DNA from 3 places in the Niameybacter sp. genome. Region 1 is predicted to be linked to each of the others. Evidence: a T-box and tRNA genes for the amino acid it is inferred to sense, from the RefSeq annotation. Region 1 holds a T-box; the other regions hold tRNA genes.
What was found. The T-box of region 1 lies ahead of leuS (leucine--tRNA ligase). A T-box ahead of a tRNA ligase gene usually reads a tRNA of that ligase, here a tRNA-Leu.
Positions count from the first base shown of each region.

Region 2: it encodes a tRNA-Leu, which carries the amino acid that the T-box ahead of leuS (leucine--tRNA ligase) is inferred to sense. The anticodon was not compared.
Region 3: it encodes a tRNA-Leu, which carries the amino acid that the T-box ahead of leuS (leucine--tRNA ligase) is inferred to sense. The anticodon was not compared.

Region 1 is NZ_JAVVQU010000017.1:18,803-29,800, reverse strand. It holds gene RRY75_RS06475 (hypothetical protein) at 1-750, opposite strand, end outside; gene RRY75_RS06470 (hypothetical protein) at 928-1,092, shown strand; gene RRY75_RS06465 (hypothetical protein) at 1,244-1,444, shown strand; gene RRY75_RS06460 (hypothetical protein) at 1,535-1,792, shown strand; gene RRY75_RS06455 (hypothetical protein) at 1,821-2,201, opposite strand; gene RRY75_RS06450 (glycosyl hydrolase family 18 protein) at 2,273-3,691, opposite strand; gene RRY75_RS06445 (hypothetical protein) at 3,902-4,534, shown strand; gene RRY75_RS06440 (hypothetical protein) at 4,564-4,827, shown strand; gene leuS (leucine--tRNA ligase) at 4,950-7,346, opposite strand; T-box leader at 7,453-7,664, opposite strand; gene RRY75_RS06430 (MgtC/SapB family protein) at 7,746-8,435, opposite strand; gene RRY75_RS06425 (hypothetical protein) at 8,583-9,023, shown strand; gene RRY75_RS06420 (zinc ribbon domain-containing protein) at 9,038-9,634, shown strand; gene RRY75_RS06415 (elongation factor G) at 9,774-10,998, opposite strand, start outside.
Region 2 is NZ_JAVVQU010000032.1:10,225-21,222, reverse strand. It holds gene RRY75_RS09750 (cell division protein ZapA) at 1-136, shown strand, start outside; gene RRY75_RS09745 (U32 family peptidase) at 208-2,541, shown strand; gene RRY75_RS09740 (FtsW/RodA/SpoVE family cell cycle protein) at 2,560-3,927, shown strand; gene RRY75_RS09735 (penicillin-binding transpeptidase domain-containing protein) at 3,917-5,308, shown strand; gene RRY75_RS09730 (NUDIX hydrolase) at 5,390-5,878, shown strand; tRNA gene RRY75_RS09725 (tRNA-Leu) at 5,895-5,977, opposite strand; gene RRY75_RS09720 (RNA polymerase sigma factor) at 6,158-6,787, shown strand; gene RRY75_RS09715 (anti-sigma factor family protein) at 6,784-7,590, shown strand; T-box leader at 7,650-7,821, shown strand; gene RRY75_RS09710 (glycine--tRNA ligase) at 7,877-9,262, shown strand; gene ppdK (pyruvate, phosphate dikinase) at 9,612-10,998, shown strand, end outside.
Region 3 is NZ_JAVVQU010000012.1:53,707-64,704, forward strand. It holds gene RRY75_RS05190 (AbgT family transporter) at 134-1,672, opposite strand; gene RRY75_RS05195 (CBS domain-containing protein) at 2,139-2,771, opposite strand; tRNA gene RRY75_RS05200 (tRNA-Thr) at 2,928-3,000, shown strand; gene RRY75_RS05205 (HAD family hydrolase) at 3,171-3,950, opposite strand; gene RRY75_RS05210 (MgtC/SapB family protein) at 3,965-4,657, opposite strand; gene RRY75_RS05215 (LrgB family protein) at 4,731-5,411, opposite strand; gene RRY75_RS05220 (CidA/LrgA family protein) at 5,411-5,776, opposite strand; gene pyk (pyruvate kinase) at 5,965-7,710, opposite strand; tRNA gene RRY75_RS05230 (tRNA-Leu) at 8,168-8,251, opposite strand; gene RRY75_RS05235 (DedA family protein) at 8,363-8,863, opposite strand; gene RRY75_RS05240 (DegV family protein) at 9,076-9,936, shown strand; gene RRY75_RS05245 (VanZ family protein) at 10,394-10,783, opposite strand; gene RRY75_RS05250 (response regulator) at 10,811-10,998, opposite strand, start outside.

The DNA of each region.
Region 1 (10,998 bases):
CAAGTTGTAGATAATGCCATGAACACTTCTTGGGATCATAGAACCTGGATAACACACGCCATAGCCCATAGTATCACAGGCACGAATTTTAATAGGTACCCCAGTCTCCTCCATCAATTTCATAAGCTCTCTTGCAAATGGGATAACAAAGTGGAATATATCTGCACGTGTAATATCTTCAAAGTGACAACGTGGTTTTACCCCAGCTTCAATACAATCTTTAACAACGCCTAGATAATGCTCGATTGCTTCACTGCGCTTCATATGCAACTTGTGGAAAATATGGTAGTCAGAACAGCTTACAAGAATACCTGTTTCCTTAATCCCCATGTCTTTTACAAATTTAAAATCTTTCTTAGAAGCACGAATCCAAGAGGTAACCTCTGGAAACTCATATCCTAGGTTCATACACTCTAAGGCTGCACGTCGGTCTTGCTCACTATAAAGGAAAAATTCCGTTTGTCTAATAATCCCTTTAGGACCACCTAATCTACCCAGCATCTTATAAATCTCTACAATTTGTTGTGTTGTATAAGGCGCTCTTGATTGTTGACCATCTCTAAAGGTTGTATCTGTAATCCATATTTCTGACGGCATATTAATAGGAACATGCACATTATTGAATGCTATTTTAGGAATTTCTTCATATGGATAGAATTCTCTAAACATAACAGCTTCATCAACTTCTTTGAGTTGATAACGATTTTCTGGTAGTTCTAGCAGATTTGACTTCTTATCAATTTCGAACATATTAATCCCCCTTTTGAATTATAACTCAGTTTATGATTTAAATATCTGAATATTGCTATTGGTATAATTGTATGCAATCATTTTTCAGATGTCAATAATATATTTCAAATTTTGTATATAAGTATAGTTTTTTTCATAGTATAGTACAAGATATCCTCGAAATAAGGAAGTGAACCTATGAATCTTTTTACACCTGAACAGTTAGAACATAGTGATATTGATCCACATTTTAGGCCTTCATCTAGGAAGGTAGAACCTCCAAATCCCTTGATTTCATCTGATACACTTCTTATTCTCCTTCTTATCATTTTTTTATTTGATAAAAATGGAAAAAATAAGTAACATTTTTTGCCAAATCTCATAAGATAATATTGAAGTAGCAATAAAGCTTCAAACAAAAACTTCAACTGAAATCAACTGAAATTTAAACTTTATTTTAATTGTAAATAATCCCAACATTAATTTGTTAAGTTATGAAAGGTGGTAACTATATATGTGTAATAATTATTGGATCTGGATCATCATCGCTTTCTTTTTCTTCTGCTGCATGGATGGCACCGAATTAATAGAGAACTTATTTAGTGGTAATAACGGTGGCTGTGGCTGCAAAAATGAATGTGGATTCGGCAACTACTGGTGGATTATCATCATCGTTCTTTTCTTCTGCTGTAATAATAGCTTTAGCTTATGCTAATTTGAGCAACGCGCTCATAATTAAATAGTATTTTTTGCCATATCTGCTAATAGAATAGTGGTAGATAACTCAATTTAGGAGGCATTTCCTATGTCTGAATCTATTAACTTTACTCCTCAAACAGAGGATGCTACCAACTGCTTCTATAACGCAATTCCCGAAGACACTACAAGAAGCTTACCAAGTTTAATGGGCGGCAATAGCGAGTGGATATGGCTTATCCTTATAGCATTCTTATTTATGAATGGCAAAAATCCTTTTGGTGGTAGTGATGGTAAGTCGTCTAACACACTTATCCTCATGGTTTTAGCTTTTGTATTTCTTTCTAACACTACCTCCCATAAGTAAATAGAAAACCGCTAGAACAACTTATGTTCTAGCGGTTTTCTACTGTATTCATAATCTTAAACAAAAGTGCTTTAATAACCACTTCTTGTATCATAACTTCATTGGATTCTTGTCGCATCCCTGTAGAATTATAAGAAGTTAAAATTTTAGGAAGCATCATATTAGCCACTTGCTCATATCTAAGCATTTTTCCTAGTTCTTCAAGAATCATTTTTTTTTCAACAGGTATGAATGGCATGAGTGCTTCTAAAAGCTGAACCTCTTTCGAACGATTATGGCTACATATTTCTTCGCACCTAAATACTTCACTGGTGAGTTCATTTATATAAGTTTTAGTCATATAACCTTTTATAAGCTTTGCAATCTCATTGACATCCCTTTCTAGATTAATACGCATAAACTGATCCATAACTTACCTACTTTCTATAATAGGTTCATTATTAATATATTCTTCCGATTATGTAAAAATAACTACGTCCTTTATTCATACTGTGGAATAGTGCCTAATCGCCAATAGGAAACACCTTGAATGCCAAAGAGCTTTGCTAAATCTATTTTAGCTTGCACACTCTTATTATTTTCATACCAGATAATATTTTTCACATCATTTTGCTCATAAACGGCATAAGGATTTTGATATTGCTCATCGTAAATTGCCTGTGTATCACTTATTCTAAGGCGCTCATAAATCTTATCGTAGGTTGGTGTATAAGGTTTAGCATTTAATACCTTTCCGTCTTGCACCTGCCATTGTGTGCTTCCATATGAAATCTGAAGAACTATTTTATTAGTATCTTGAACACCTGTAATTGGATGGGTAATCGCACAAAAAGCTTTGTAGATTTCATTAATAGGTGTCATAGGTGTCATAATTACCCCTATTTCTTGCTCAAAAGGTGAAAGCTTCTTTGGTGCATAATCATGTGCCATTAAGATAATACGGTCTGCCACTTCACCTATTACTTTGTAGTCATATCCCTTAAAATGGTTGGTAGGTTGAAGTGCTACATTTAATTTCTTATTATTTATTTCAAGGGCACGGTCTAACTCCTTTAAAAACTGTACATAAGGTGCCTTTAAGTCACTACTTATAAAGTTTTCAAAGTCTATGGTTATCCCATCAAAGCTTCTTGTCTGACCATCTTTTGAAATTTGGTTACATAAACTCACCATATCTGCAATTAATGCTTCCCTTTGTTTCTCATCTCTTAAAAGTTTTTGAGCCTCTTGACCACTATCTTCAAAAAATATCATCAAATACTGTTCCACTTGATTAACCTTAGCTAAATCCATAGGTTTTTCAAAACCTTGAGGAACTTTAAAATCATTTTGATTGTTGTTACTTTCTAATTTAAATTGTTGTGTTCCTTCATCATATACTACCTGTGCCCATCCAAAGCTTACTGCATCATATAGAGGTATCATTTCCATTTGACTACTTGAAGATAAGGCATAAAAGGCATGCTTCCACTGAGTAGGTGCCTTTAGCTTTTCTTCTACACGTTTAGCAATGGTTTCTCCCTGCTCTTTTGTTACAGTTCCCCTTGGATTGAATGTATTTTCATTTACACCATTCATAATCTCTAGCTGTTTCACTATACTGATTTCTCCATTATATCCTTTTACATCACTGAAAATAGAGCTGGTTTGATAATCTTTTGCAATCCCTTCATACCCCATGAGTTTTACAAGAATTGCTGCTGCTTTTTCTCTTGTTAGTGGTGCCCCAGATACACTTTGTACATCTAAGCGATTAAAAGGATCTAATGGTTTAAGTACCTTCATAAATGCCTCTGTTGTCATAGGCGTACTCGTTGCTTGTGTATATGCTGGCATGCTCAAACATAAACTTAGCAGGACACAACTTAGCACTGTTTTAAAACATAATTTTATTTTCATATTCTCATCTCTCCTTTTTCTAATTCCATTCAATCTCATTCTATTCCTAATCATCATTTATTTAAACCTAACCTTAATTATATACACATATTAAAATTTTTCTATCTATTCTCTCTGTTTTTAATCAAACTTTAATCCTTTTTACTTTATGTTCTATGACAATCCTCCAACCGCATACATTATAAAGATTAATAATAAGGAGGGACCACCATGTCCACATCACCTGTACCTTATCGCAGCGGAAATCAGCTTGATGATCAAGTCAATACCGAACTTATGCGTGTATGTAAAAGTGTTCTACCCTATCTAGATCGGGGTATGCAAAAAAATTTGGCTATTTCCCTCAAACTATTAGAATTTATTTCTGTTGTTCAGCTTTATAACAATAATGCCTCTACTATAGAACCAGAAGTATCCATGATGCGTGGTGAAAACTGGGAAAATAAGCTACTTACAGATATTCGTGGTAGTTTAAATCCTGATAAAACTTATATTATAGATGCTCTCATGAAACTTAGCGAAGTTAAAAATATTTTATCTCAGATGGATAGAAGTTCAGACTCCACTCCATCTTCTGCTAATTTTGAAATTGAGCCTGAACCACTACCAGCATCTGAATCTTCACCTTTCAATTTTGCTAACTTCTTTAAAGATATGGTACCACCTCAATCTTCTACAACATCAGATCCACCACCTGCATCTAATAAATCTTCTGGCCCAAATCCTGCTGATATGCTCAATGCACTTTCTCCACTCTTAGATGATAAACAACGACAAATGATTAATTTACTATCAGCTTTTATGAAACCTAATAATAATAATAATAATAATAATAATAGTTAATCACCCAAATAATAAGGAGGTAATATAGAATGGCATTTTGTGATCATCCTGCCTTTGCAGGCATTAACAAAAACTTTTTAATGACCCTTGAACGTACTTTACGTTCCGTGAAAGACCCTTCTCAGTTTATGGCTGCTATGATGACGATTTCTAGTGAAGCTCAGCGCTATAACGTACAAATGACACCTGAGAGACAACAAGCTCTCATGGTAGAACTTCGCAACTCTCTTCCAGCAGGGAAGCGTACTCAATTTGATGCTTTTTTACGTATGATGCAAAACAGTATGCAATAAGTACACTGCATAAATACTTTTATTAAACTTCCTATTGTATCTAGATAGGAAGTTTTTTACTATACCTCTTTCTATATAAAAAAAGTCCTATATCACTTTAAAGTGGTATAGGACTTTTTTTATTATTTTGCAACGATGTTAACGATACGACCTTTAACATAAATTTCTTTTACGATTTGTTTACCTTCAAGTCTTGCTGCAGCTGCAACACGTGCTTTTGCAAGAACACTTTCTTCTGCTTCATCTGCTGCAACTGTGATTTTACCAGCCATTTTACCACTTACTTGAATAGCGATTTCAAGTTCATCTTCTACCATCTTTGCTTCATCATAAGTTGGCCAGGCTTGTGCAAATACACTGCCTGCTTCTCCTACTTGCTCCCATAACTCTTCACTGATGTGAGGTGTAAATGGTGCAAGTAAAACAATAAGTGTTTTAATTGTTTCGTGGTCAATACCACCTGCTTGTTTTTGTATATCTACTAAGCTGTTTGTATATTGCATGAAACCACTTACAACTGTATTTAAGTTAAAGCCTTCCATACGTTGTGTAATGTCATATACCATTTTGTGACGGATACGTTCCATTTCTTTTGTAGATTCTACTTCTTTGTTTTCACTAATCAGTTTCCAAACTTTATTTAAGAAACGGTATACCCCTTCAATTCCTCTATCATCCCATTCACTATCAAGTTCTGGTGGTCCAATGAAGAGTTCGTACATACGAAGTGAGTCACAACCATATTTTTCTACAAGTTCATCTGGAGAAACAACGTTTCCTTTTGATTTACTCATTTTAGCGCCATCTTTTGTAACCATACCTTGGTTAAAGAGACGTTTGAATGGTTCTGCAAAATCTACTACGCCAATATCATTTAAGAATTTAGTGTAGAAACGTGCGTAAAGTAAGTGAAGAACGGCATGTTCAATACCTCCTACGTACATATCAACTGGTAACCATTTTTTCATATCTTCCTGGCTAATAAGTTCTTTATCATTGTGTGGGTTTGGATATCTTAAGAAGTACCAAGAAGATCCAGCCCATTGCGGCATTGTGTTTGTTTCACGTTTTGCAGGACCACCACATTTTGGACAAGTTGTATTTACCCACTCTTCAATAGCCGCAAGTGGAGATTCACCTGTACCTGTTGGCTCGTAGCTTTCTACGTCTGGAAGTCTTACTGGAAGGTCTTCTTCTTTCACACCCACTACACCACAGCAATCACAATGTACTACTGGAATTGGCTCGCCCCAGTAACGTTGACGTGAGAATACCCAGTCACGAAGTTTGTAATTTGTTGTTTTTGTCCCAATACCTTTTGATTCAAGGTAATCTGGAATTTTCACTTTAGCTTCGCTTGATTTCATACCATCAAACTCACCTGAGTTAATCATAATGCCTTCTTCAGTGAATGCTTCTGTAAGTGTTTCTTGTTCTCCAGTTTTTGAAATAACTTGGATAATTGGAAGTTCAAACTTAGTTGCAAATGCAAAGTCACGTTCATCATGGGCTGGTACACACATGATAGCACCTGTACCGTAGTCTGCAAGTACATAGTCTGAAATCCAGATTGGCAGACGATTTCCGTTAAGTGGGTTAATCGCATATTTTCCTAAGAATACACCTGTTTTCTCTTTGTCAGCCATACGGTCAACCGATGATTTAGTAGATGCATCAAATACATATTTTTCAACAGCCGCTTTTTGGCTTTCATCAGCAAGTTCAAGTACATCTGCATGTTCTGGAGCAAGTACCATAAAGCTTGCACCATAAAGTGTATCTGGACGTGTTGTGAAAACTTTAAGGCTTTTATTAGTGCCTTCTACATTGAAGTCAATTTCAGCACCATAACTTTTTCCAATCCAGTCAGCTTGCATTTTCTTAACTTTTTCTGGCCACTCTAAGCCATCTAAGTCGTTAAGAAGTCTTTCTGCGTAAGCTGTGATTTTGAGCATCCATTGACGAAGATTTTTCTTTGTCACTGTGCTACCACAACGTTCACATCCACCATCTTTAACTTCTTCGTTGGCAAGACCTGTTTTACATGATGGACACCAATTAATTGGCATTTCTTTTTCATAAGCTAAGCCTTGTTCAAACATTTTAAGGAAAATCCATTGTGTCCATTTGTAATAGTTAGGATCTGTTGTGTTAACTTCTTTATCCCAATCATATACAGCACTAATTTCTTGAAGTTGACGTTTGAAGTTTTGTACATTTTCAGCTGTAGCAATCGCTGGATGTACTTTCTTTTGGATCGCATAGTTTTCTGCTGGAAGACCGAAAGCATCCCATCCCATTGGATGAAGCACATGGTATCCATGAAGAATTTGATAACGACTCCAAACATCTGATAAAACGTAACCTCTCCAGTGTCCTACATGAAGACCATTTCCTGATGGATATGGGAACATATCTAAACAGTAGTAATGTTTTTTGTCTTCAGTATCTTCATTGATAGGATTTTCTTCCCATCTTTTTCTCCACTTTTGTTCAACTTCTTGTGGGTTGTATTGCATGATGATTCCTCCTTTATAATAAACAAAATTAAGCAGCTGTAATCATTAACCTGAAAACTAAACTTAATTTCTAGGTTAATATAAAAAAGCCCTTCATCTCTAAAACTATAGAGACGAAAGGCATAATTTCGCGGTACCACTCTAATTCAGCCTATAGAGGCTGCACTTATGTCTTCTATAACGGGAAGGCCCGCTTAATCTACTTAAGTTCAATTAAGATGCTCCACGACGAGTTCATACACTTTCTTGCTATTTCTCACCATCCAATAGCTCTCTGAAAAAAAAGTTGGTATTACTACTTCGTTTCTTAGCATTACACAAATATTCATATTTATTTATATTATGTCAAAGTAATTCTATCATATGATTTAAGGAAAATCAACGCCTAATGTAAATTATTTATATTTCCTCAATATACTCTACTTGTGGCATACTAGCAAATGTTTCTATTAAACTTAAGTGGGTATAATGCTTACAAAGTTTAAGAGTAATAAACATTCCTATCTTCTCCATACCCTCTATTCTACATTTAGTAATCTCTAGGGCAACAACCTGAATTTTATCTACTTTTAAGCGAGTAAGTATATCTCCTAAATCTTGTATATGGGCAATTTCAATATAAAACTCTACTTCTTTTGCACGACTAACTAAGTACATATCTAACTTATGCAAGACACTTACTCCACCTAAAATGAATAGACAACCAATCACTGCACCTTCATAAAAACCAATTCCAATAGCAAGCCCCATACAGGCACATGCCCATAATCCTGCTGCAGTTGTTAACCCTTTTACTTGTTGTTTCCCTGTGACCAATATTGTCCCTGCACCAAGAAAACCTATTCCACTTATGACTTGTGCACCTAGCCTAGTGGCATCCTGTCCGACCCCCAATATTTGCACAACATATTGATTGGTAAGCATTGCAAGAGTGGCGCCTATACACACCAAAATATGAGTCCTAAGTCCTGCTGGTCTTCTCTTTCGCCCTCTCTCAAATCCAATAATTCCTCCAAAAAGAGTGGCCAGACTTAACCTTACTATAGTCGAAAGGATATTCAGCTCCTTTAAATATTCAAATGTTCCCACCCCTTCATCTCCTCTTTATTCATTTCAATCTAGCTATGTTCTAGGTATATGCGTCCATAAGAAGAAAGGTGACATTTAATGAAAATTGATATATACTAAAATTGTAATATTCAAATTCGTTTATTTTATAATTTAGGGAGGAACCTTATGAATTGCCCAATCTGTCATGCCAAGCTTCATGGTGAAAACTTTTGTCCCAATTGTGGGCAAGCTATCACTTATGAAGGAATTAAACCTACTTATCAATATGCGAACGGTATCCCAATAGAAATCAAAAAATGGAACTGGGGCGCTTTTATGTTCAATATTTGGTGGGGTGTTGGTAACAAAACTTATTTACCACTTTTATGTCTTATCCCTTACTTCAATTTTGTCTGGATCTTTTTCTGTGGGTTCAAAGGAAATGAATGGGCTTGGAAAAGTGGCAACTATCGTGGACCTCAAGATATTGAGAAGTTCTTAATGATTCAAAAAACTTGGAATAGGGGAGGCATTGGACAGTTTATCTTCTCACTTGTCGGTACTGTATTATTCCTTATTTTATACACATTCCTAATCGTAGCCTTATTTAATTTTGAAATTTATTAAAGGAGAACTTACATATGAATTGTCCAAAATGTAATGCCCCTCTTGAAGGGACCGAAGCTTTTTGCTCTTCTTGTGGTGCTTTTCTTGCCCAAGAAGCACCTATGGAACCTACGGTAGCACCAACCACTAATACAAGTCAATCCATCAACATGGACCCACCTTGGCAAACGGGGCAAGGGTCTATAGATGAGCCAGTCTATACACGTCCACAAGTTAATACATCACCAAGCTATACTCCTGTCTGTGCTGAGATGGATACAACACCTAAAACACCTTATCAAGAAGGTGTAGTCCCAGATGAAGTTAAAAAATGGAACTGGGGCGCCTTTTTCTTCAATGCCATGTGGGGTGTTGGTAACTACAGCTACTTGCCACTTCTTTGCCTTATTCCATTATTTAATTTCATCTGGATGTTCGTATGTGGCGTCAAAGGGAATGAATGGGCTTGGCGAAGTGGTAAATTTGATAACTTGGAAGACTTCCTCGCTACACAACAAACTTGGAATCGTGCAGGGCTTGGAGCCTTTATCTTTACCCTTGTTATTTTTGTTCTCTACCTTTTAATATTTGCAGGAACTTTTGCTATGCTTTCTTCATCTTATTATTATTAACGCAAAAATATAGTTGGGTTAACATAGGAAGTTCCTATCAACTATTTATCAATTTTTAAATAGCAAAAAGGCTGTGAAACTAGAATTCTATCTCGTTTCATAGCCTTTTATTATTTAAAATCAGTTACTTCTTTTATTTCTAAGCCATTTCTTTTCTTGCTTCAATAACTTTTTCTTGTATTTCTTGTGGTGCTTCTTCGTAACGCTCAAAGTTATATTCCACACTGCCTCGTCCTTGCGTCATTGAACGCAGATCTGTCGCATAGCGATAAAGCTCTGACATAGGTACTTCAGCAATAATAATTTGCTTTCTACCCCTAAGTTCCATACCAATAAGGCGTCCACGTCGCTTCTTCATATCTCCCATAATATCTCCTGTATATTCTTCTGGCACGCTGATTTCCACATGGGAAATAGGCTCAAGAATAGTTGGTTTAGCTTTTACAACACCTTCTTTAAAAGCCATAGTTGTGGCCATCTTGAAAGCCATTTCTGAAGAGTCAACGGGATGATAAGATCCATCTAATAATATAGCTTTAAGACCTACTACAGGATAACCTGCGAGCACCCCTTTATGAATGCATTCTTCTAACCCTTTTTCAACAGCAGGGAAGTATTGTTTTGGAACAGCTCCACCAAATACTTTTTCTTCAAAGATATAAGGCATTTCTAAGTCACCAGAAGGCTCAAATTCCATCACTACATCTCCGTATTGACCATGCCCACCGGATTGTTTCTTGTGTTTACCACGCACTTGCATTTTGCCTTTAATCGTTTCACGGTAACGTGTGGTTGGCTTTTCTAGCTTAACTGCTACTTTGAATTTCTCCAACAACATACTCACAATAACATCAAGCTGTTGTTCGCCTATGCCATAAATAACCGTTTCATGCGTTTCCTTATCATATTCTGTATAGAAAGTCTTATCTTCTGCCATAAGTTTTGCAAGAGATAAGGACATCTTTTCTTCATCACCTTTACCAAGAGGGAAAATCGCCATCTTTACGTAAGGTTTATCAAATTCTATGGCTTCATACTCAAACCCTGCCTCTTTATCACACAACGTATCATTGGTGTTCACATCTTTTAATTTAGCAACTGCACCAATATCACCTGCATTTAAAGTTTCAACTTCAACTTGCTCCTTGCCTTGAAGAATATAGAGGTGAACAAATTTCTCACTTTCACCTGTTCGTATATCGAGCAAACTGTCATCTCTGCTAATTTTTCCATTTTTTACTTTAAATAAAGAGAACTTGCCAATGAATGGATCTACCATTGTTTTAAATATAAAAATACCTGTCTTACCTTCTATTTCACAAGGGTTCCTTGCTTCATCTGGTGAGGGAAAACAGCGGATAATG
Region 2 (10,998 bases), on a different contig from region 1:
GTGCGTGAAACTAGAGACTGACTTAGAGCGGTTCACTCAAGAACTTGAAAAGTGTAATGAAGAAAACTTAGCGCTATTAGACCGTGTAGAAGAAATGGCACTTGAAATCAGTCAATTAAAGATGATCGAAAAATAAAATACAGTTTGACTCAGGGGGGTAATTTTAGGTTGCCCCTTTTATGATGAAAAAAGAAAGAAGGACAAAGCGTGAAACAAGTAGAATTATTAGCACCAGTTGGCAAATTTGAAAATGCTCTTGCAGCTATTGAGAATGGGGCCAATGCCATCTTTGTAGGTGGAAAAGTATTTAATGCAAGACAATTTGCTGACAACTTTGATGAAGATGAACTAGGAAAAATCGTCAACTATTGTAAACTTCGTGGTGTGAAAACCCATATTACCGTAAATACTTTAATTAAAGAAGAAGAGTTAGGCGCATTGATGGACTATTTAGCATCTTTGGCTAGATTTGGTGTAGATGCCGTGATTGTACAAGATTTAGGCGTAGCAGAGCTCATTAAACGTTATTTCCCACAAATTGAACTCCATGCAAGTACCCAAATGAGTGCACATAGCCTAGAAGATGTTCTTTTCCTTAAACACTTTGGCTTCAAACGTGTGGTACTTGCTAGAGAAATGCAACTTACTGAAATTAAAAAAATTAAAGAAGAAGTGGATATTGAAATTGAAACTTTCATTCATGGTGCGTTGTGCTACTCTTACTCTGGTCAATGCCTCTTTAGTAGTCAAATTGGTGGACGTAGTGGAAATCGTGGACGTTGTGCACAACCTTGCCGTATGACCTATGACTTATTAGAAGATGGCGAAGAAAAAATTCAATCCACTTACTTCTTGAGTCCAAAAGACCTTTATACCTTAAATTTTTTACCAGAACTTATTGCAACAGGCATTGACTCTTTTAAAATGGAAGGACGCATGAAGTCTCCAGAGTATGTGGCTTCTGTGACACAAGTGTATCGTAAATATATTGATTTAGCACAAAAAGATCCTAAAAACTATAAAGTAGAACAAGAAGATTTAGAAACCCTACAATCTATCTTCAATCGTGGAGGCTTCTCAGAAGGCTATTACTTTAAGAAGGCAGGCATTGACATGCTGACTGAAAAGACACCCAAAAATATTGGTCTTCGTGTCGGACATATTGTTAAATATGATAAACGTAATAAACTTGCAACCATTTATACAGATAAAACATTGAATCCTGGAGATGGACTTGAAATTTGGAATAAGAAAAAACATGCAGGAACGGGTATTTCCAAAGTTTATCCTGCAGGTCAAACATTTACCGTGCGAGTAGAGGACTGGGTTGATGAAAAAAGTCCTGTTTATTTATCTAAAAACAATACCTTGCTTAAGGTACTTCGTAAAAGTTATGAAAAATCACAACGTAAAATACCTGTACAAGGTTGGGTGCAAGGGAAAATTGGTGAACCTGTGACTTATACATTAAGTTATCAAGACTTACATGCTACAGCGGTAGGGGATATATTAGAGCAGGCTCAAAGTGCACCACTTACTAAAGAAGTAGCTGTAGAGAAACTCTCAAAGCTTGGGAGTACTTCTTTTGAACTTACAAGTTTAGAGGTAGAGTGGGAGAGTGGCGCTTACATGACCATTAGCAAACTCAATGAACTCAGACGTGAAGCGGCTAGTCAGTTAGAGACTTTGATTTGTACACAAGGTCAAGTAGATACTTATACAGGGTACACACCAAGTGAGAATATTCGTCATCAAGAAGAGGCGGCTTATGTGGTACAAGTAAGTACAATAGAACAGTTGAAAGTCGCTTTAACCTATGACACTTTTAAAAGTATTTACTGGGAGTGGCAATACAATGATACAATCACACAAGAGGCACTAGAACTTTGCGTAGCTAAAGGCAAAGCCATGTATATCGTCTTTCCAGCCATTACAAAAGAGAAAGCGATCCTTAAAATTAAAAAGAGCTTACCTCTATGGGAAGGAAGTGGGCTGACAGGCTATGTCATTCGTACATTAGGCGTATTTTATATTCTCAATACCAGTGAAAAAGAAAAAGTAATCGATTATAATTTAAATACGATGAACAATGAAGCCATTCATCAGTGGTTAGAAAAGGGTGCGACACGCATTGCAATTTCAGCAGAACTTTCTAAAGAAGAAATGGAGGGGTTAGCAGGGCCATTAGAAATGATTATTTATGGACGTTTACCTGTTATGATAACTGAACAGTGTGTGCTTGGTAATCATAAGTTGTGCCAAAAGAAACAACCAACAAAGCAGTATAGTCTACGTGATCGTAAAGGTGCTATTTGGCCATTGACTACAGACTGTGTAGGATGTAAAATGCAAATTCTTATGCATGAGCCGCTTTTTATTGATCCAGAAAAATATTTATATAATACCTCCCTTGCAATCTACCGTATTTGGTTCACACAGGAAAATGGACAAGAAACTAAAGATGTGCTTGAAAGTGTACTAGGTAACAAACCTGTAACCTTCAAAAGTCAAAAAGCAAGTTTCTTAAAGCCTATCGACTAAAGAAAAAGAGGTGATGAAATGGCCTATTTAGAGTTAATGATTTTACTAAGTCGTTTTATATTTGCAGGGTTTGCCATACTTTTTGTGGTACTGATTTTTAGTTTTATGAAACCTTTTATCAGTTATTCCCTTGGCCAACCTATTCATAAGTATTCCCTTATGTTTTCATGTATCCTCTTTTTTCACCTAGGGGGAACAGCTATTTTGTTTGGAAAGGCTACAAGCTTGCAGATGCGACAAGGGATTATTATTAATAGTATTATTCTTGTTGTAGCGATGGTTTTTATCAGATGGCTTATGTTACGTTTAAAAAGACAAGATGAGCTAGTGATTTGGTATATTATCTTTTTTCTTGTAGATGTTAGCTACATTATGTTAGAGCGTTTAAATCATGCAGAAGCGACCAAACAAATTACGTGGTTTATATTAGGTATGTGTGTAGCTATGTTCTTACCTACAATCTGTGGAAAAATGCTACACTCTAAATTTAAGTTACTTTATATGGGACTCACACTAGGGATGATTATGCTCCCGTTCCTGTTTGGAGAGTCCAAGTATGGTGCCATGAACTGGGTAGAGATTGCAGGAATTGGATTTCAACCTTCTGAGTTTGGAAAGGTAACCTTTGTCTTATTTTTAGCAGCACATTTTGATGAGTTTGACTTTAAGCCACATAAGCTTTCTGTCATTTTTCAATCTGTCTTGTTTGTAGGGAGTATCTTAATGATGTTAGTTCTTCAAAGAGATTTAGGAGGCGCCTTACTCTATGGACTTACCTTTTTAATTATGCTATATATCGGTACAACAAGTGCTTTTTTACCTTTAATAGGGATAGCAGGCGGAGGTGTAGCGGCTTGCCTAGCCTACTTATGCTTTGGACATGTAAGAATAAGAGTGGAGGCTTGGCTAGATCCTTGGGCGGATATTTCCAACACAGGTTATCAAGTTGTACAGGGTCTCTTTGCCATTGGTACATGGGGCTGGTTTGGAAGTGGACTTACTCGTGGGATTCCTAACAAAATTCCTATTGTTACGACCGATTATATCTTTGCAGCAGTATGTGAAGAACTTGGGAATATTGTAGGAATAGTAGTCTTACTAGTGATTTTAGGACTTATTTTACAAGGACTTAAAGGTGCACTTATCCAGCTTGGAGACTTTACAAAGTTTGTATGTATTGGATTTGTAGTCATTATTGGTTTGCAAACTTTGATTATAGTAGGTGGGGTGTTGAAGCTTATTCCACTTACAGGGATTACTTTACCTTTTGTAAGCTATGGTGGTACATCCTTATTTGTATGCCTAGCGATGATGGGGATTCTTACTTATTTTGTACGTAAAACGCTCAAGTTTGCAAGAAAGGAGGGGAAAGAGATTGAAGAATAATCGTTATATTTACCGAGTAGCCAGTGTCTTTTTACTCCTCTTTGTAGGTGTTATTGCCTATATGGGTTACTTTACTGTTGTAGAAAGTAAGAAGTTGATTGTTAATCCTTATAATAAACGTTTAGATCACTTAGAAAGTGAAGTAGTACGAGGAGATATTTTAGATACCAACGGGGAGGTACTTGCAACAAGCAAAAATGGCAAGCGCGAATATCCTTATGGGAAAACTTATGCTCATGCCGTGGGCTATGTAGGACATGACAAAGCTGGGGTGGAAGCAAGAGCAAATGTTGAACTGTTGTACCCCAATTACACGCTTAGATCACTTTTTGCTTTTGCTTTTACAGATGAAAAATTTAAAGGGCATGATGTTTATTTGACTTTAGACCATAAGCTTCAACAAGCCAGTAGAGAGGGCCTTGGAGACTACCAGGGTGCTGTAGTAGCTATTGAACCAGGTACCGGAAAAATCAAGGCATTGTACTCCAATCCAGGATTCAATCCCAATACAGTTGGAGAGAACTGGGGAAGTTTAGTAGAAGATACCAATAGCAGTGTACTCCTTAATCGAGCGACTCAAGGTCTGTATCCACCCGGATCAACCTTTAAAATTTTGACAACCATTGCTTACTTAGAACAACTTGGAGAGGGTGCCTTCAACTATGAGTATGATTGTAAAGGCATGATTTCTAAAAATGGTTATGAGATTAAATGTATTAATGGCAAGGCACATGGAGTGGTCAATTTAGAATCGGCTTTTATTAAATCTTGTAATACGTACTTTATCTCCTTAAGTGACCAAGTGTCACCTCAGGCATTAGGAAAAGTTGCTACAGACCTTCTATTTAATCGTGCATTAGGGGCGCAAATTGACTATAAGGCTAGTGTTTTCAAATTAACAGATGAGAGTGATGCCTTCAATAAGCTTGCTACGTATATGGGGCAAGGTGAAACGTTGATGTCTCCGTTACACTTGGCTATGGTAGCTTCGATTATCTACAATGATGGTGTACTCATGTCACCTTATATTGTAGACTATTCCGTGAATACTAAAGGAAAAATAGAACTTAAAAACTTACCTCAATATGAAGGTACTTATTTAGATGAGTCACTTTGTAGAACATTAAAAGATCTAATGATTAAAGTAGTAGAAGAAGGGACAGGCAATCGAGTATATCGAAGTGATATGACTATTGGTGGTAAGACGGGAACTGCTCAAAATGAAACAGGTGGAGATCATTCTTTATTTGTAGGTTTTGCAGAAGATAAGGATGGAGAGAAAGAAAGTATTGTCTTTGCTGTTGTTGTAGAACAAGGTGGGAAAGGTTCAAAAGCTCTTGATGTGACACGTACTTTATTAGAAGCTTATAAAGATGAATAGTCCTTTGGATTTGGTTGAAAAATAAGTTCAAACAAGCTATACTAAAGTTAACTAGAGTATAAAAGAAAGACAGGTGGCTTTATGATTGAAACTGTCAGTTGTGGTGGCGTTGTCGTGCATAAGGGGAAAGTCCTTGCCTTGTATAAAGATATCAAGAGTAAAAGGGAATATAAATATGTAGGCTGGGTGCTTCCTAAAGGGACTGTAGAACACGGCGAAACCAATGAGATGACAGCTATAAGAGAAGTTAAGGAAGAATCAGGGGTAGATGCACAAATTGTAGAGTATATTGGGTCTACCCAATATACTTTTCAAGGGAAAGATGACTTGGTCAATAAAACCGTTCATTGGTATTTAATGCGTGCTGGGAACTTTTATAGCAAACCGCAGCGTGAAGAACACTTTTTAGATAGTGGGTATTACAAATTTCACGAAGCGTATCATCTTATTAGGTTTTCTGATGAAAAGTATATTTTAAAAAAAGGGTATCAAATGTATCTAGAGTTAAGAAAAGAGAATAAATGGGATCGCATACAAATGGATATAAAAAAGAAAAAACCTGAAAAGTAAACTTTTCAGGTTTTTATGCGGATAAAGGGACTCGAACCCTTACGATGTTACCATCGGCAGATTTTGAGTCTGCTGCGTCTGCCATTCCGCCACATCCGCCGGTTGCTTTTTTATCATAGCAGATTCATCTTAAAAGTTCAAGCATAATTTGCCAATTTTTTTGATGAGAACTATGTTTTTTTACAGACATGGGAATAAAGATGTCATCGAGTTGGAAATATGATATGATAATGAGGATAATAATAGGGTCATAAGTTAAGGAAGAAAGGAACTAGTCAATTGGATGAACAAATAGAGAAACACTTGATTTGTAAAGCACAAAATGGAGATATTGCGGCTTTTGAAGCTTTAATCATAGATTATGAAAAACGCATTTATAACATTTGCTTGCGTATGCTAGGGGATGAGCAAGAAGCCTATGATGGGGCTCAAGAAATTTGTGTGAAACTGTGGAAACAACTGCATACGTTTGAGGGGAATTCTAAGTTTAGCACCTGGGTTTATCGTATTAGCACGAACCAATGTCTCGATCTTATTAGAAAAAGAAAGCACCGTTTAGAAGAAGAGGTTTCTCTTTATCAGACATCTAAAGATTCAGAGACTGAGTGGGTTTTAGAAGTGGGTTCTAAAAGAGATGAGATGGGTGAACATGTGGAGCAGATGGTGCTTCAAGATATTATGAAACAGGCTTTAACCGAAGTTAAAGAAGAATATAAACAAATTCTTCTCTTAAGAGATATAGAAGGACTTAGCTATGATGAGATCGCAGAAGCTTTAGAAATGAATAAGGGGACTGTAAAATCTAGGCTTTCAAGAGCCCGACTTGCTATGAAACAGATTTTAACCCAAAATAAGGAACCTTATAAGTCTTTTTTTCGTCAAACGATTAAGAAGGAGGGCAACATATGAAATGTGAAGACTACCAACAATTAATATCCCTTTATTTAGATGATGCCTTATCATATGACGAAAAATTGCAGCTTGAAGTACATCTTAAAGATTGCCCTACATGCCAAGAGACGTTTGAAATGATGCATATGATGATTAAAGGATTAGAAGACCTAGAGGATGTACCACTTCCAGAGGGGTTTCATGCCTCAGTACACAAAGCATTACTTAAAGAACAGTCCCGAGTGGAAATGGAACAATTACAAATCAAAGAACCCTGTGTTCAAGATATAAAAAGAACAGTAGTGAAAGAGAAAAAAAGTAAAAAAAGTGTTTACCGTTGGCTCACTTATGCCTCAGGACTTGCCGCTGCAGTAGTAATAGGATTTGTGCTTGTACCAAGTGGGCAAGACCCACAAATAGGTGCGACTCAAGTATCTCCACTCGCCAGTGCGCCAGAGCAATCTAAATCTAGAGCGCAGGCAGAAAGCTATGCCCTTATGCCTGAAGAAGAGGGAAAGCGTGTAGGTTATGCAGCTACAGCGACTGAGAGAGTGGCTTATGAGGCTACAAGTGAACAATGGAATGTTGTATGCAGTGATGTAACAGCACTTATACAGTTTGTAGAAGACTATTGTGTAAGTAGGCAAGTTGGACTGGAGACATGGGAGCAAGAGGGTGTCATTACCTATGTTCTACAAGGTGTAGATAAAGCTGATTTCAAAACGCAATTAGTATTACAGATAGATAGTGAAAATGACCTTGTGGTAAGCAAAGGTGATGATGAAGTTATGCTACATCTTATTATTGCACCAAAAGAATAGGTTCAGATACTTGACACGTGCAAGGCTTTTTGTTACATTATAGTCATAAATGCATATTTATGTTTGCGATGAGAAAGAGGAGTAGTAAAAGCGAAACGTTTAAGCGAGACTGGGAGGGTGGAAGCCAGTTACGGTATCATTTTATGAAGGCGCTTTGGAGCAAACCATGAAAGTGGGATAACTCGTTATCCAATTAGGGTGGAACCGCGGAAGTAACCTTTCGTCCCTTGCTTAGGCAAGAGACGAAAGGTTTTTTTATTTATTTAACAAACAAGGAGGTAATGAGATGCAAGAAAAATCAATGCAACAAGTCGTTGCTGTAGCAAAATCTAGAGGATTTGTATATCCAGGTTCAGAAATTTATGGAGGACTTGCGAATACTTGGGATTACGGCCCATTGGGTGTAGAACTTAAAAACAACGTTAAAAAAGCTTGGTGGAAAAAATTCATTCAAGAAAGTCCCTACAACGTAGGTGTGGACTGTGCAATTTTAATGAACCCACAAGTATGGGTAGCTTCAGGACATGTAGGTGGATTTAGTGACCCTCTTATGGACTGTAAAGCTTGTAAAGAACGCTTCCGCTCAGATAAAATTATTGAAGATTTCATGCATGAAAAAGGTGAAGATCTTGTAGTAGATGGTTGGTCAAACGAACAAATGCAACAATTTATTTCAGACAACCAAATTCCATGTCCAACATGTGGAGCTCATGACTACACAGATATTCGTCAATTCAACTTAATGTTCAAAACTTTCCAAGGTGTAACTGAAGACTCTAAAAATACTGTTTACTTAAGACCAGAAACAGCGCAAGGGATCTTTGTTAACTTTAAAAATGTACAACGTACAAGTAGAAAGAAAGTACCATTCGGTATTGGACAAATTGGTAAATCATTTAGAAATGAAATTACCCCAGGTAACTTCATCTTCAGAACGCGTGAATTTGAACAAATGGAACTTGAATTCTTCTGTAAACCAGGTACAGAGCTTGAATGGTTTGACTACTGGAAAAATTACTGTAAGGATTGGATTCTTAATTTAGGTGTAAAACCAGAAAACATGCGTATGCGTGACCACTCTGAAGAAGAACTTTCACACTACAGCAACGGAACTTCAGATATCGAGTTCTTATTCCCATTTGGTTGGGGTGAACTTTGGGGTATTGCATCTCGTACAGATTATGACCTTAAACAACATAGTACACATTCTGGTGAAGAAATGCTTTACTTTGATCAAACAACAAATGAAAGATACATTCCATACTGTATTGAACCATCACTTGGAGCTGATCGTGTAACTTTGGCATTCCTTTGTGAAGCATATGACGAAGAAGCACTTGAAGATGGCGATACACGTACTGTATTTAGATTCCATCCAGCACTTGCACCAGTAAAAGCGGCTGTTTTACCACTTTCTAAAAAATTATCAGAAGAAGCAACAGCTGTATATCATACACTTCTTAAACACTTCAACGTAGAATACGATGAAAGTGGTTCAATTGGTAAACGTTATAGAAGACAAGATGAAATTGGTACACCATTCTGTATTACTTTCGATTTTGATTCTAAAGATGATCATATGGTAACTGTAAGAGATCGTGATACTATGGCCCAAGAACGTGTAGCAATTAGCGAGCTTGTTAACTATATTGAAAGCAAAATGGAATTCTAATAGGATTTTATATAATAAACAAACACCCCGGAATGATACATTTCGGGGTGTTTGTTTATTATTTTTATTATTATATATAAACTATGAAAGTAAAAAGATATAGTTTATATATAATAATGTTTAAAAAATAAATTAATAAGAGAAAAAATCGTCACAATTAGATAAAAAAATATTTTATTTTTGTGTATAAATTATTAAAATAACAAAATTGATTAGAAAATAATAAAATACTATTTTAAAATTAATAATTTATGATATAATGATAACGAAACGAGAAAAATTAGTTATTTACTATTCGTCGCAAAAATAGTGCTAACAATTCTTAAAGAAAATCTAGGAGGGTACATACATGAGCCAAAAATGGGTATATATGTTTAAAGAAGGAAATGGGAAAGATAAAAACCTTCTCGGAGGTAAAGGTGCAAACCTTGCTGAAATGACACAATTAGGGTTACCAATTCCTCAAGGATTCACAGTGACAACAGAAGCTTGTACAGAGTACTACAATAATGATCAAAGTTTATCAGATGCAATCCAAGATCAAATCAAATCAGCTTTAGTGGAACTTGAAGAAATTTCAGGCAAAAAATTTGGTGACAATGAAAACCCACTTTTAGTATCTGTACGTTCAGGTGCTAGAGTATCAATGCCAGGTATGATGGATACAGTACTTAACTTAGGCCTTAATGATGAAGCTGTAGCTGGTCTTGCAAACAAAACACAAAATGAAAGGTTTGCATATGACTCATATCGTCGTTTTATCCAAATGTTCTCAGACGTTGTAATGGAAATTCCAAAACCACGTTTTGAAAAAATTATTGATGAAATGAAAGAAGTAAAAGGCGTTACATTAGATACAGACCTCGATGCTAGTGACTTAAAAGAAATGGTTATACGTTATAAAGCGTTATACAAAGAAGTGAAGGGAGTAGATTTTCCACAAGAACCACAAGACCAATTGATGGAATCTATTAAAGCAGTATTCCGTTCATGGATGAACCCACGTGCAATTGTGTACAGAAGAATGAACGATTATCCATCTAACTGGGGTACAGCAGTAAATGTACAAATGATGGTATTCGGGAACATGGGTGAAACATCTGGTACAGGTGTTGCCTTCACAAGAAATCCGTCTACTGGTGAAAATTTAATTTACGGTGAATACTTAATCAATGCTCAAGGTGAAGACGTAGTTGCTGGTATTAGAACACCAAACCACATTTCACAACTTGAACAAGATATGCCAGCTGTTTATGAAGAGTTTATGGCTATTTCAAATAAACTTGAAAACCACTTCCATGACATGCAAGATATGGAGTTCACTGTAGAAGATGGTAAGCTTTACTTCTTACAAACACGTAATGGTAAAAGAACAGCTGCAGCTGCTTTAAGAATTGCGGTAGACTTAGTAGAAGAGGGACAAATTACAGAAGAAACAGCGGTGCTTCGTGTAGAACCAAAACAACTTGATCAATTACTTCACCCAATGTTTGATGCTAAAGCACTTAAAGAAGCCAAAGTAATTGGCAAAGCATTACCAGCATCTCCAGGTGCTGCAGCTGGTAAAGTATACTTCACAGCTGATGATGCGAAAGTAGCTGGTGCAAGAGGAGAACGCGTCATTCTTGTTCGTCTTGAAACATCACCAGAAGATATTGAAGGTATGGCAGCAGCAAAAGGAATCTTAACTGTACGTGGTGGGATGACATCACATGCAGCAGTAGTTGCTCGTGGTA
Region 3 (10,998 bases), on a different contig from region 1:
CCTAGCCTAGACAAAACATATTACCACTCATATCCTATTCTCACTCTATACTTTTTGCACCTTTTCCCTATAAATTTATAAAAAACAAGGCCCACACCCCAATGTGCTGACCTTGTTTTGATTGATCTATAAATTAGAATCCTAGCGGAATACCAAAGCTAAAGAATCCAATAAGTAAGGTTGTCCATATAACTAAAAAGGCAATGGAATAGGGTAGCATTAATGCAATCATATCTCCAACTGTATATTCTGGTTTATACTTTCTCATGAATACAAGTACAACCCCTGCATAAGACATAAGTGGTGTAATAATGTTTGTTGAAGAGTCAGCTACTCTAAACGCTGCTGCTACGACATCTGGTGTCATTCCTGAATGTACTTGGAATAACATTGGTACAAAGATAGGACCTAAAAGCATCCATTTTGATGTTAAACCACCTACGAACAAGTTAATAATCGCTGTTACAAGAATAAATCCAATGATTAATAAAATGGGTGAATTATCAAGGCCCATTGATTGAAGACCTTTTGCACCTAAGAATGTAATATATGTTCCAAGGTTTGAATTACTTAAAAGTGCTAAGAAGTTATAAGAAACAAATGTTAAAACAAGTACATAACCCATATTACCCATTTGTTTTGCCATTGCTTTGATAACATCTTGAGCTGACTTGAACATCCCTACTTTAATACCGTAGAATAAACCTGGTACAAAGAAAATGAATGTAATCATAAGGATAATATTATCCATAAATGGTGTTACTTTTGTGCCTTCTTCTGTTACGAAAGAAGCTAAAGGACCAAATCCCATAGCAGCTACCAGAGCACCTGCTATTAATAACCCAAGTCCTGCCCATCTTAAAGCTTTATTTTCTTCTGGTTTTACCGTGAAGTCGCTTAAATCGATATCTTCTGGAATAACATAATCTTGTTTTTCAAGTTTTGGTTTAATAAATTTGATTGTTACAAATGCACCTACAATAGAAAGTACAATTGTTGATGCCACTACAAAGAAGTAATGCATAGTTGGTGCATTAAGTGCCTCACCTGCTGCATTTACAAAAGGTACACCTTGACTCTCTGCAAAGAGTTGAGCATTTTTACCAATAATAATATCAATTGGTGTAGCCGGAATAAGGTTCGCACTGAACCCTGCTGAAACCCCTGCAAAGGCTGCTGCCATACCTATTAATGGATTCTTTTTAAGCCCTGCATATAAAAGTCCTGCAAGTGGAATAAGAATGAGGTAACCTGCATCAGATGCAATACTACTCATAATCCCTAAGAACACTAATACAAATGGCAAAAATTTATCTGATACTTTAAGGCCTACCTTTTTAATAAGTGTTGTAAGAAGACCTGACTCTTCTGCAATTCCAACACCTAACATAACGATAAGGATTGTACCAAGTACACCACCACCGTAGCCTAACCAGTTTGTAAGTAATGCATTGTCAAAGATCCATCTAATATTTTCTGCAGTAAACATGTTTTTTATTTCATGTACAATACTGCCCCCATCAGCTCCCATTGTTTCAAATGTATTTCCACCTAATACAAGTGTCAATAACATTGTTGCTGCATACAGCCCTAGGAAGATAATAACTGGATCAGGAATTTTCTTACCAATCTTTTCTATAAAAGATGTACGTGATTTTTTTTCTGCTTTCATCTTTATCCCTCCTGTTTACCTAGTTGTCTATTTTTCGTCTATCATTAACCTTATGTTAACTTTATTGTGTTCTTATCATATCATCATTTTTGCAAGTTGTAAACCCCTCTTGTGCATTTTCTTATTAAAAGTATAATTTAGATTCTTTGATTTTATCTTCTTACAACATTAAATTTATTTGTATATTAGAATCATAATCCATTTATCTTAACTCACCAAAATCATTGATATTTCTATATTTTTTCTTATTTCTTATTCATATAAATATGTATACTTCTTTATAAAGATAAAAAAATAAGCACCTTAATATAGATGCTTATTTTTGGAAAAGATTAACTTTTTGAATTTTACTTATTTTATTTATGCAAGAATTAGCAACGCTTCTTGCAACTTATCATTCTTATGTTTAAATTTTTCAACTTGTGAGATATTTCTTATGTATACTGTTTTACTTTAATGACTCATACTATATTTGAGATTCATCTATTCTTCTTACTGTAAAACCGCCTTCATTAAGTGCCTGAATAAGAGCCTTTACATTTTTTGTATCTACACGTAAAATGATCTCTCTTAAATTCATAACTTCTATATCAATTTCCGCAATACTAATAATGTTTACACCTTGCTTGGTTATAATCTCAGTCAACGTGGCAAGTCGACCTTTAACATCTCTAGTTGTCACTTCTATTCTTGTATGCCCTACACCTAAAATTTTATTAAAGGTCTTAAAAATTGCCTTGTGAGTCACTATACCTACAAATTGATCTTTCTCATTTTCGACAGGTACAAACTGTAGATTATGTTCAGCCAAAACTTGTCCTGGCACCTCTACAAGATCTCTTTCTTTTACAGCTGTAATTTTTGTTTTCATCATTTCTTCAATAGACCGTTTTAAAAATATTTCTTTTTCTTCTACATCATTAAAATATTCTTCAAATATATATTTTTTGGAAATAACTCCTATAAATTTATCGCCTGCTACAACAGGTAAAGATAATAAATGGTTCATATCAATAAGTGCTATAGTATCTTTAATACTTGTGTGTAAATCTACAACTGTAAGTTTTTCTACTGGAATCATAATATTTTTAACTAGCATAAATCAGCCCCCTTAATTATTCTATCCATTATAATTATATCACAATATTCAAATCTATTCACTCATTCACATTAAACACTTTAATTATTTATATTAAATTTAATAACTTAGTATAATTTGACTATTTAATTTCATTATGATATAATACAGCTATGTGCTGGAGTAGCTCAGTAGGTAGAGCACATCACTCGTAATGATGAGGTCGTGAGTTCGATCCTCATCTCCAGCTTTCTTTACGCTTAAACAATTGTTTAAGCGTATTTTTATTGTGTTCCATACTAAAAAAGCGTGTAACGGCCATTACACGCTTTTTCTCATTATCGTTAACTTTAAATAGTATCTATTTTTAATATTTCAATTTGTTATCGATCTCTATAGTTATATTCTAAAATAATTTTTTTATTCTTTTTCTAAAATCCTTGTAATGCACTCTTCTATAGAGTCTACAGTATACTTCACATAGCTCTTAAGGCTCTCTTCCGCCCCATTAAATGTAAAGGATAAAGGATAATGTTCAAACATACTTAAGTCGTTCCAAGAGTCCCCTATTACATAGATCTGTTCTTTTTCTGCCTGCAAGCGCTGTGCCACCTTTTCAATTCCCGAAGCCTTAGAGCACCCTTTAGGCACCACATCAATAAACACTTGGTTACGATATGCCACAATAGTTTCTCCATAGGTTTCATTCAATTGATTCTTTAATGCTTCAATTTCTTCTATAGCGTTACTCATCACAACCAGTGAGATAAGTTTTATATTTCCAAATTTCTCTTTCATTTCGCAAGGTGTCACCTTCTGCACTCGAAGTGCCATTTCATCAATACCATCAGGCCACCTATCCATATAGGTGTTGTAGCCATCGATATATGCCACATAAAATCCTTCTTGCTCGTTAAACAAACGATATAACTTCTCAACGACATGTCTTGGGATATTTTGCTCAAAATAGGCATTAAATCCTTCATCTAGCACAAAAGCACCATTGCAAAGTACAAGGCCATCGGTCTTAATATTATATTTTTCAAAGACTTGTTTTGTATTAGAAAAGTCTCTTCCTGTACATAATACCAAACCATGCCCCGCCTCTTTTAACTCACTAATACTTTCTAAGGTTGTAGTCTTAATATTTCCCTTTATAAGCAAAGTGCCATCTATATCTGATGCTAAAATTCTTTTCATCATCTTCCTCCATCTTAAAGCTCTTCTATATGTCGAACACCATTTGCACTGCTTAATAGGCTTAAAAATGCTATGTGCTCCATTCTATTAGGAGCCTTAATTGTCAATAATGTAATAACTTGGGTATCCGTCTTTAACTTGGGTTTAATAATATCTATTTCTGCTACTTGAAGCTGATTTGCTTTAGCAAAATCAAAAAAGTCACTGACGCTACTCATATTAAAAAACTCCATGTACACATTAATCACTTTAGATTTAGCCGTTACTTTACGTGTTACACTATGCAACGCAGTCATAGCAAAAAAGATATAAATATACGCAATAATAGCTCCACTGTAAAATCCTATACCAATAGCTAGACCCATGCATGCAGATGCCCAAAGCGCCGCTGCTGTCGTCAATCCCTTGACTTGATTGCGGCCTGTAACAATAATCGTACCTGCCCCTAAAAAACCTATACCACTAATAACTTGAGCACCCATTCTGACCGGATCTCCGCTTAACCCCCATGTCTCAAACACATATTGATTGGTAATCATAGTTAGTGCTGCGCCCATACATACAAGCATATATGTCCTAAAACCTGCAGGTCTTTTCTTCTTGACTCTTTCAAGTCCTAGTAATCCACCAAAAACAAGCGCCATTCCTAATCTTACACTAATAGATAAAATGTTAATGCCAGCTAAAGTCTGCTTCAATGTCTCCATATTTTTTCCCTTACTATGCATTTTTCTTATTACTTTTATAGTATAGGCTATTTTATATTTTTCATCCTATTTATTATAGAAGCAAAGAAAAAAGCACAGTAAATATCCCAGTCATTCCAATCGCCATTCCTGACATTGCACCTTCTAGCTCACCAATTTGTATTGCCTTACTTGTTCCCATAGCATGACTTGAAGCACCTATGGCAAGTCCCGCAGCTATTGGGTATTTTTCTAATCTAAGTAATTTAATCATGCTTGGTGCAATAACTGCCCCCAATATTCCTGTCACCACAACAGCTGCTATTGTAACACCTACAATACCACCTTGTTTGCTCGCTACTTCTACAGCAATAGGCGTTGTCACTGACTTAGGTATTAATGATGCCATGAGGGTGTCTTCTAGTCCAAAGACCTTACAAAGGCCAATCACACTAATAATAGAGGTTATGGCACCTACCCCGGTAGCAATCAAAATAGGCAGACTATTTTTCTTTAGCGTATCTAACTGCTCATACATAGGAATTGCTAATACAACGGTCACCGGTCCTAAAAACATATTAATCATAGCCCCACCTTGATTGAAAGCTTCATAAGGTATGCGTCCTACCTGCAAAACTATAATGACAATACCAATAGCAATAAGAAGTGGATTTAACAAGTCAATATGGGTCTTCTTATTGACCTTTAACCCTATCTGATAACTTACCAAACAAAGTACAATTCCTACAAAAGGTGAATTGATCAACTCGCTCATCACTTTTTACTCCTCTCTTGTAATTTAATAACTCCTTTAGCTGTAAATGCCGTTGCCGTAAAGGTAATAAGTGTTGTTAAAATACAAATGACCAAAATAGGTATTAAGTCACCTTTTACTTCTTCTATACTTTGTATAATAGATACCCCTGCTGGTATAAAGAAAAATGCCATATTTTGAAGTAAAAACCTTCCAAGGGTTTGAATATCTTTAAGCTTGATCCATTTGAGCAAAAGCATTACGAATAGGGCAACCATTCCTATAATATTTCCTGGAATAGGCACTGGCAAAAGTTTTGCTATACTTTCGCCTCCTAGATAAATACTAAAGAGAATTAAACATTGTATAAAAAAATGAGTATTCATAAAAACCTCCTTATCTCAATCGTTTATATTATTATACTATAATTTATCATTATATTTATATATTTTTATTTTAATCTCATATATACTCTTGAATAATTTTTAAAACAGCCTCTTTTAAATAAATAGCAAAATAAAAACTCAATAAAAAAAGGAACTCTTTTAAAAGAGTTCCTTTTTATTCACATCTATTAAGACATGTAAGATACAACGCCACGTGTACTATCCATACAAACTGTTGTACCATTTTTTAAGATTTTAGTTGCATTTGATGCACCTACGATTACAGGAATATCTAGAGCCATTCCAACGATTGCCGCATGTGAGTTAACACCTGATTGCTCAGTAATGATACCCGCTGCTTTTTTAATAAGAGGGAAAAGTTCATTTGAAGTTTGTGGAACAACTAAGATGTCCCCTTCATTGAAGTTCTTTTTCACATCTTCTTCAGTGTGACAGATACATACGTTACCGTTTACACTTTTTTCGTTAAGGCCTGTTCCAGATACTAAGATCTTTCCCACAACGTCAACCTTCATGATATTTGTTGTACCAGATACACCAAGAGGCATACCACCTGTAAGTACTACTAAATCACCTTTTGATACGATTCCTGTTTGTTCTGCAGCTTCGATAGCTGTTTCGAATAAATCAGTTGTGTTTTCTTTTTCTTCCATAAGAACTGGAATAACACCCCATGTCATAGCAAGTTGGTGATAAGTTTCTTTAGAAGTTGTACATCCAATGATTGGACATGTTGGACGGTATTTAGAAATCATGTGTGCTGTACGTCCTGATTTTGTTACAGTAACGATAGCTTTTGCACCAAGATCATGTGCTGCTGCACATGTTGAGTTAGAAATAGCATGTGTTACGTTTTGTACTTCCACATCTTTTCTGTGTTTGAAACGACTTACATAGTCAATATCTCTTTCTGTTTGAAGTGCGATACGAACCATGATTTTTAATGCTTCTACTGGGTAAAGACCTGCTGCAGTTTCACCTGAAAGCATGATTGCGCTTGTACCATCGTAAATAGCATTTGCAACGTCGTTAGTTTCTGCACGTGTTGGTCTAGGATTTTTCATCATAGAGTCAAGCATTTGTGTTGCAGTAATAACTTGTTTACCTGCATTGTAAACTTTTTTGATAATCATTTTTTGAAGAGCTGGTACTTCTTCAAGCGGGATTTCTACGCCCATGTCACCACGCGCAACCATTACACCATCTGCTACGCGAATGATCTCATCGATATTGTTAACACCTTCACGGTTTTCAATTTTTGCAATGATTTTGATGCCATTTCCGTTATATTCTTTAAGAATTTTACGAATTTCTAAGATATCCTCAGCTGTTCTTGTGAAAGATGCTGCGATGAAGTCAAATCCTGTTTTAGCACCAAAAATAATATCTTCTCTATCTTTTTTACTAATGAATGGCATAGAAAGACTAGCTTCTGGTAAGTTAACCCCTTTATTGTTTGAAAGTGCACCATCATTAATAACTTTACAGACAATATCTGTGTTATCTTTAATCTCGATAACATTTAATTCGATAAGACCATCATCTAAAAGAATTGCAGAACCTACATGAACATCGTTTGGCAAGTTTTTGTAAGTTACACTTACGATTTCTGTTGTTCCTTCTAATTCTCTTGTTGTAAGTGTAAATGTATCACCTTTTGTAAGCATGATTTTTGAATCTTTGAATTTACAAATACGAATTTCTGGACCTTTTGTATCAAGCATAGTTGCTACTGGAAGCCCTAATTGCTCTCTAAGCTTTACAACGGTGTCAAATTTTAATTTGTGACCTTCGTAATCACCATGTGAAAAGTTGAAACGTGTAATATCCATACCTGCAAGCATTAATTCACGTAATACTTTTTCATCATCAGTTGAAGGCCCAAGTGTACATATGATTTTTGTTTTTCTCATGTTTTTCACTCCATTACTCTAGCTGTCTAATCTATTTTGTTTCCTTTACATCATACTGTATATAGGCCCCTATATTCAAGTGCGAATCTAGGGATTTGTTAATTTTGTAGATATTTATATAGTATGCCTAATTATTTTACATTTATTTAGTGCTTCTGTTATCTAGTTTTTTACATTTTTGTACATTTTTTATTTATTTTCTTTGTCAAATATAGTACTGTAAATATATGGAAACAACGAGATTCCTACGAAAAAAAGTGTTTTTTTTGCTTAACCAGGATACTTAGCCTAACTTTCACACCCATGTTACTCGCTTCCACTTCTCTTGAAAAACTAGATTATGCTACCTATCACAACGGGGAACGTCTTACTTTTGCAGACACTTTTAAAGATGTCAATTTCAACAAAAAAAGGGAGCTGACTAGTGCAACTCCCTTTCTTTATTCACTTTTATAAGTGCAGGTAACAGGACTTGAACCTGCATGAAGAAACCCTCAATAGAACCTGAATCTATCGCGTCTGCCATTTCCGCCATACCTGCTTATGAATGGATTGATACTTTTTATTTTAGCACTTTTTAATTCAACAAGCAAGATAGCTTTCTAAATTTTATATTTAATTTGTCATTTATTAATCAATTATTTTATTATCTTTATTTTATAGCTACCCCCATTATATAACCTACCAATATAAATCCTAGGTTCCACAGTGTAATACCACCTATAGAATAAATTGTAAAGCTCCACATTTTCATTTTTCCTGTTCCTGCTATTAAGGAAATAAGTGTCCTCGCTATAGGAATCAGTCGACTTACAAATACACCTTTATTACCATAGCGCTCAATATATCCAAAGCTTTTATCAATAGCTGGCCTAGATTTTTTATATTTCGTATAGACTTTATCCACTACCGGACTTCCTATAAAGTATCCCATTGCGTATAGACTATAACTCCCTAAGATTCCCGCTATAATAGATACCACTAAAGCATAAATAAAATTAATATCACTGGTTGCTACTAAAAAACCTGCTGCCGGCATAATAATACCTGCTGGCAACCCTGGTAAATTCAAATACTCTAAGTATACAATCACAAACAAGAAGATTATCCCATAATCTTTCATATATTGTATCACTACGTCTATGTTCTCCATCTTTTATCCTCATTATGTCTAATTTTTATTTTCCATACTCTTATTATAGATAGTTTAACCAGAATTATAATCCTATACAATATACTTTAGTAAAAAAACATTAAGAAAGCATAAAGATTGCTTCCATTTTTCTAAAGTGCTTGATATACTTATCCTATTGCATCTTTAGAATGAATGAATTAATTATTTGTGTACTAAAAGGAGTTGAACTTATGGCAATTAAAATTGTAACAGATAGTACCTCTTATATACCAGAGTCACTGGCTAAACTTTATGATATTTCTATCGTTTCACTAAACGTTATATTAGATGGTGTTAGTCACCGTGAACTAGAACTCTCAAATGACAGCTTCTATACTCAAATGGCTGCCACACGAGAAATTCCTACTTCTTCTCAGCCTATTCCTGAAGAAATGATGACAACTTTTGAGGCACTTATTAAAGAGGGCCACAGTATACTAGGAATTTTTCTCTCTTCAGAAATGAGTGGTACTTATGCAAGTGCTCACTTGATGCGTGACATTGTTCTTGAAAAATATCCTGAAGCTGACATCCACTTTTTTGACTCACTTACAAACTGCATGCAAATGGGCTTTATTGCTATTGAAGCAGCCAAAGTTGCTGCATCAGGCGCCTCTATGGAGGTAGTCCTTGAGCATTGTTCTTATGTCCGTCAAAATAGTCATTTTGTTTTCACCCCTGAAGTATTAACTTACCTACAAAAAGGTGGTCGCATTGGTGGGGCTGCAGCTCTTCTTGGTAACTTTCTTCAAATCAAGCCTATTTTAACAGTAAATATAGATGGTAAAACAGATGTTTATACCAAAGTTCGAACTAAGAAAAAAGCCGTGTCCAAACTGATTGAAATTATGCTAGCTGACATAGGTACTAAAGAAAACTTAGAAGACATCATTGTACACCATATCAATTGTGAAGAAGAAGGCCTAGCACTTGCACAGGCACTCGAGCTACACCTTGGCAAAACTGTATCCATCCAATCAATCGGTCCTGTTATTGGCCTTCATGTAGGCCCTGGTAGCCTAGGCATAGCCTACCATTATAAGACACATTAAAGATGTGTGCTTATAACTTATTAAGTATTAGTAGCCTCAATAAATAAAACGAGCTATAAAACTAGAAATTAAATTCGTTTTATAGCTCGTTTTATTTACATCAACCTTTAAATAAGAATTCGAAAGCTTTAATAATCCTATTTTAATGACATCCAACTGCATTGTACCGCCTAAATCCTCCTACAAGGATCTGTACACAACAGGTGCAGCTGGCTGTGCAAAATATAGATATAATAAGTTGGACCTTGGTACGAACAAAAAGCAGTTATTGTCCTTCTTTCTCCAAATGTAGCTCATGTATTAGTCAACAACTTTGGCATTGCTGGTATTCAAACTGTAGAAGATGCCTGTCATGTACATGGCTTAGATGTTGAAGTGCTCCTTTCCAAACTTCAAACTTAAACTTTCTTTATTTTTTTAATAGGTATAACCTATTCTATTATTTATATCTTTGTATTTACTTTGCGACTTTTCCTTCTCTTAACTTAACAAAAGCTACCCATAGTAAACTTGCTATAAAAATCCCCATTGTATCTACACTTAAATCCAGTATATCCATTGAACGACTTGATGCAAAAAGTTGCATAAACTCTGTAGACCCTGCAAATACAAAAAGACAGGCTACTGCATAATACCATACAGGTAACTTTTTATTGTTCATTAGATATTCTAAGTAATATACCCCTGTAAGTACAAAGAACATGCCAAAATGCACAACTTTATCTAGTCCTGGTATACCTACTTGTGGCACACTCTCTCCAGGCATTAAAATACCTATCAGAATCAATATGACTACACCCATTGTAAACTTATAACGGATTACTTTACTTTCACATTTTTTCAACATCTTATTCCCCCTCTAACTTTGCTACTTCTATTGTAAAGGGAGGCTGTCCATTTCGCAACTCCTATTCTCATTTTCGTAGCTTGCAACAAGCTCCGCACTTACTTTAAATAAGTCTCCATCTATTTCTATTGCAAGACTGCCTTGTTGAATCTCTACCAAGCTCTGCTTTAGACATATTTTTAAAGACAAAAAGGCTACGTCCTTTGTCCCTATCT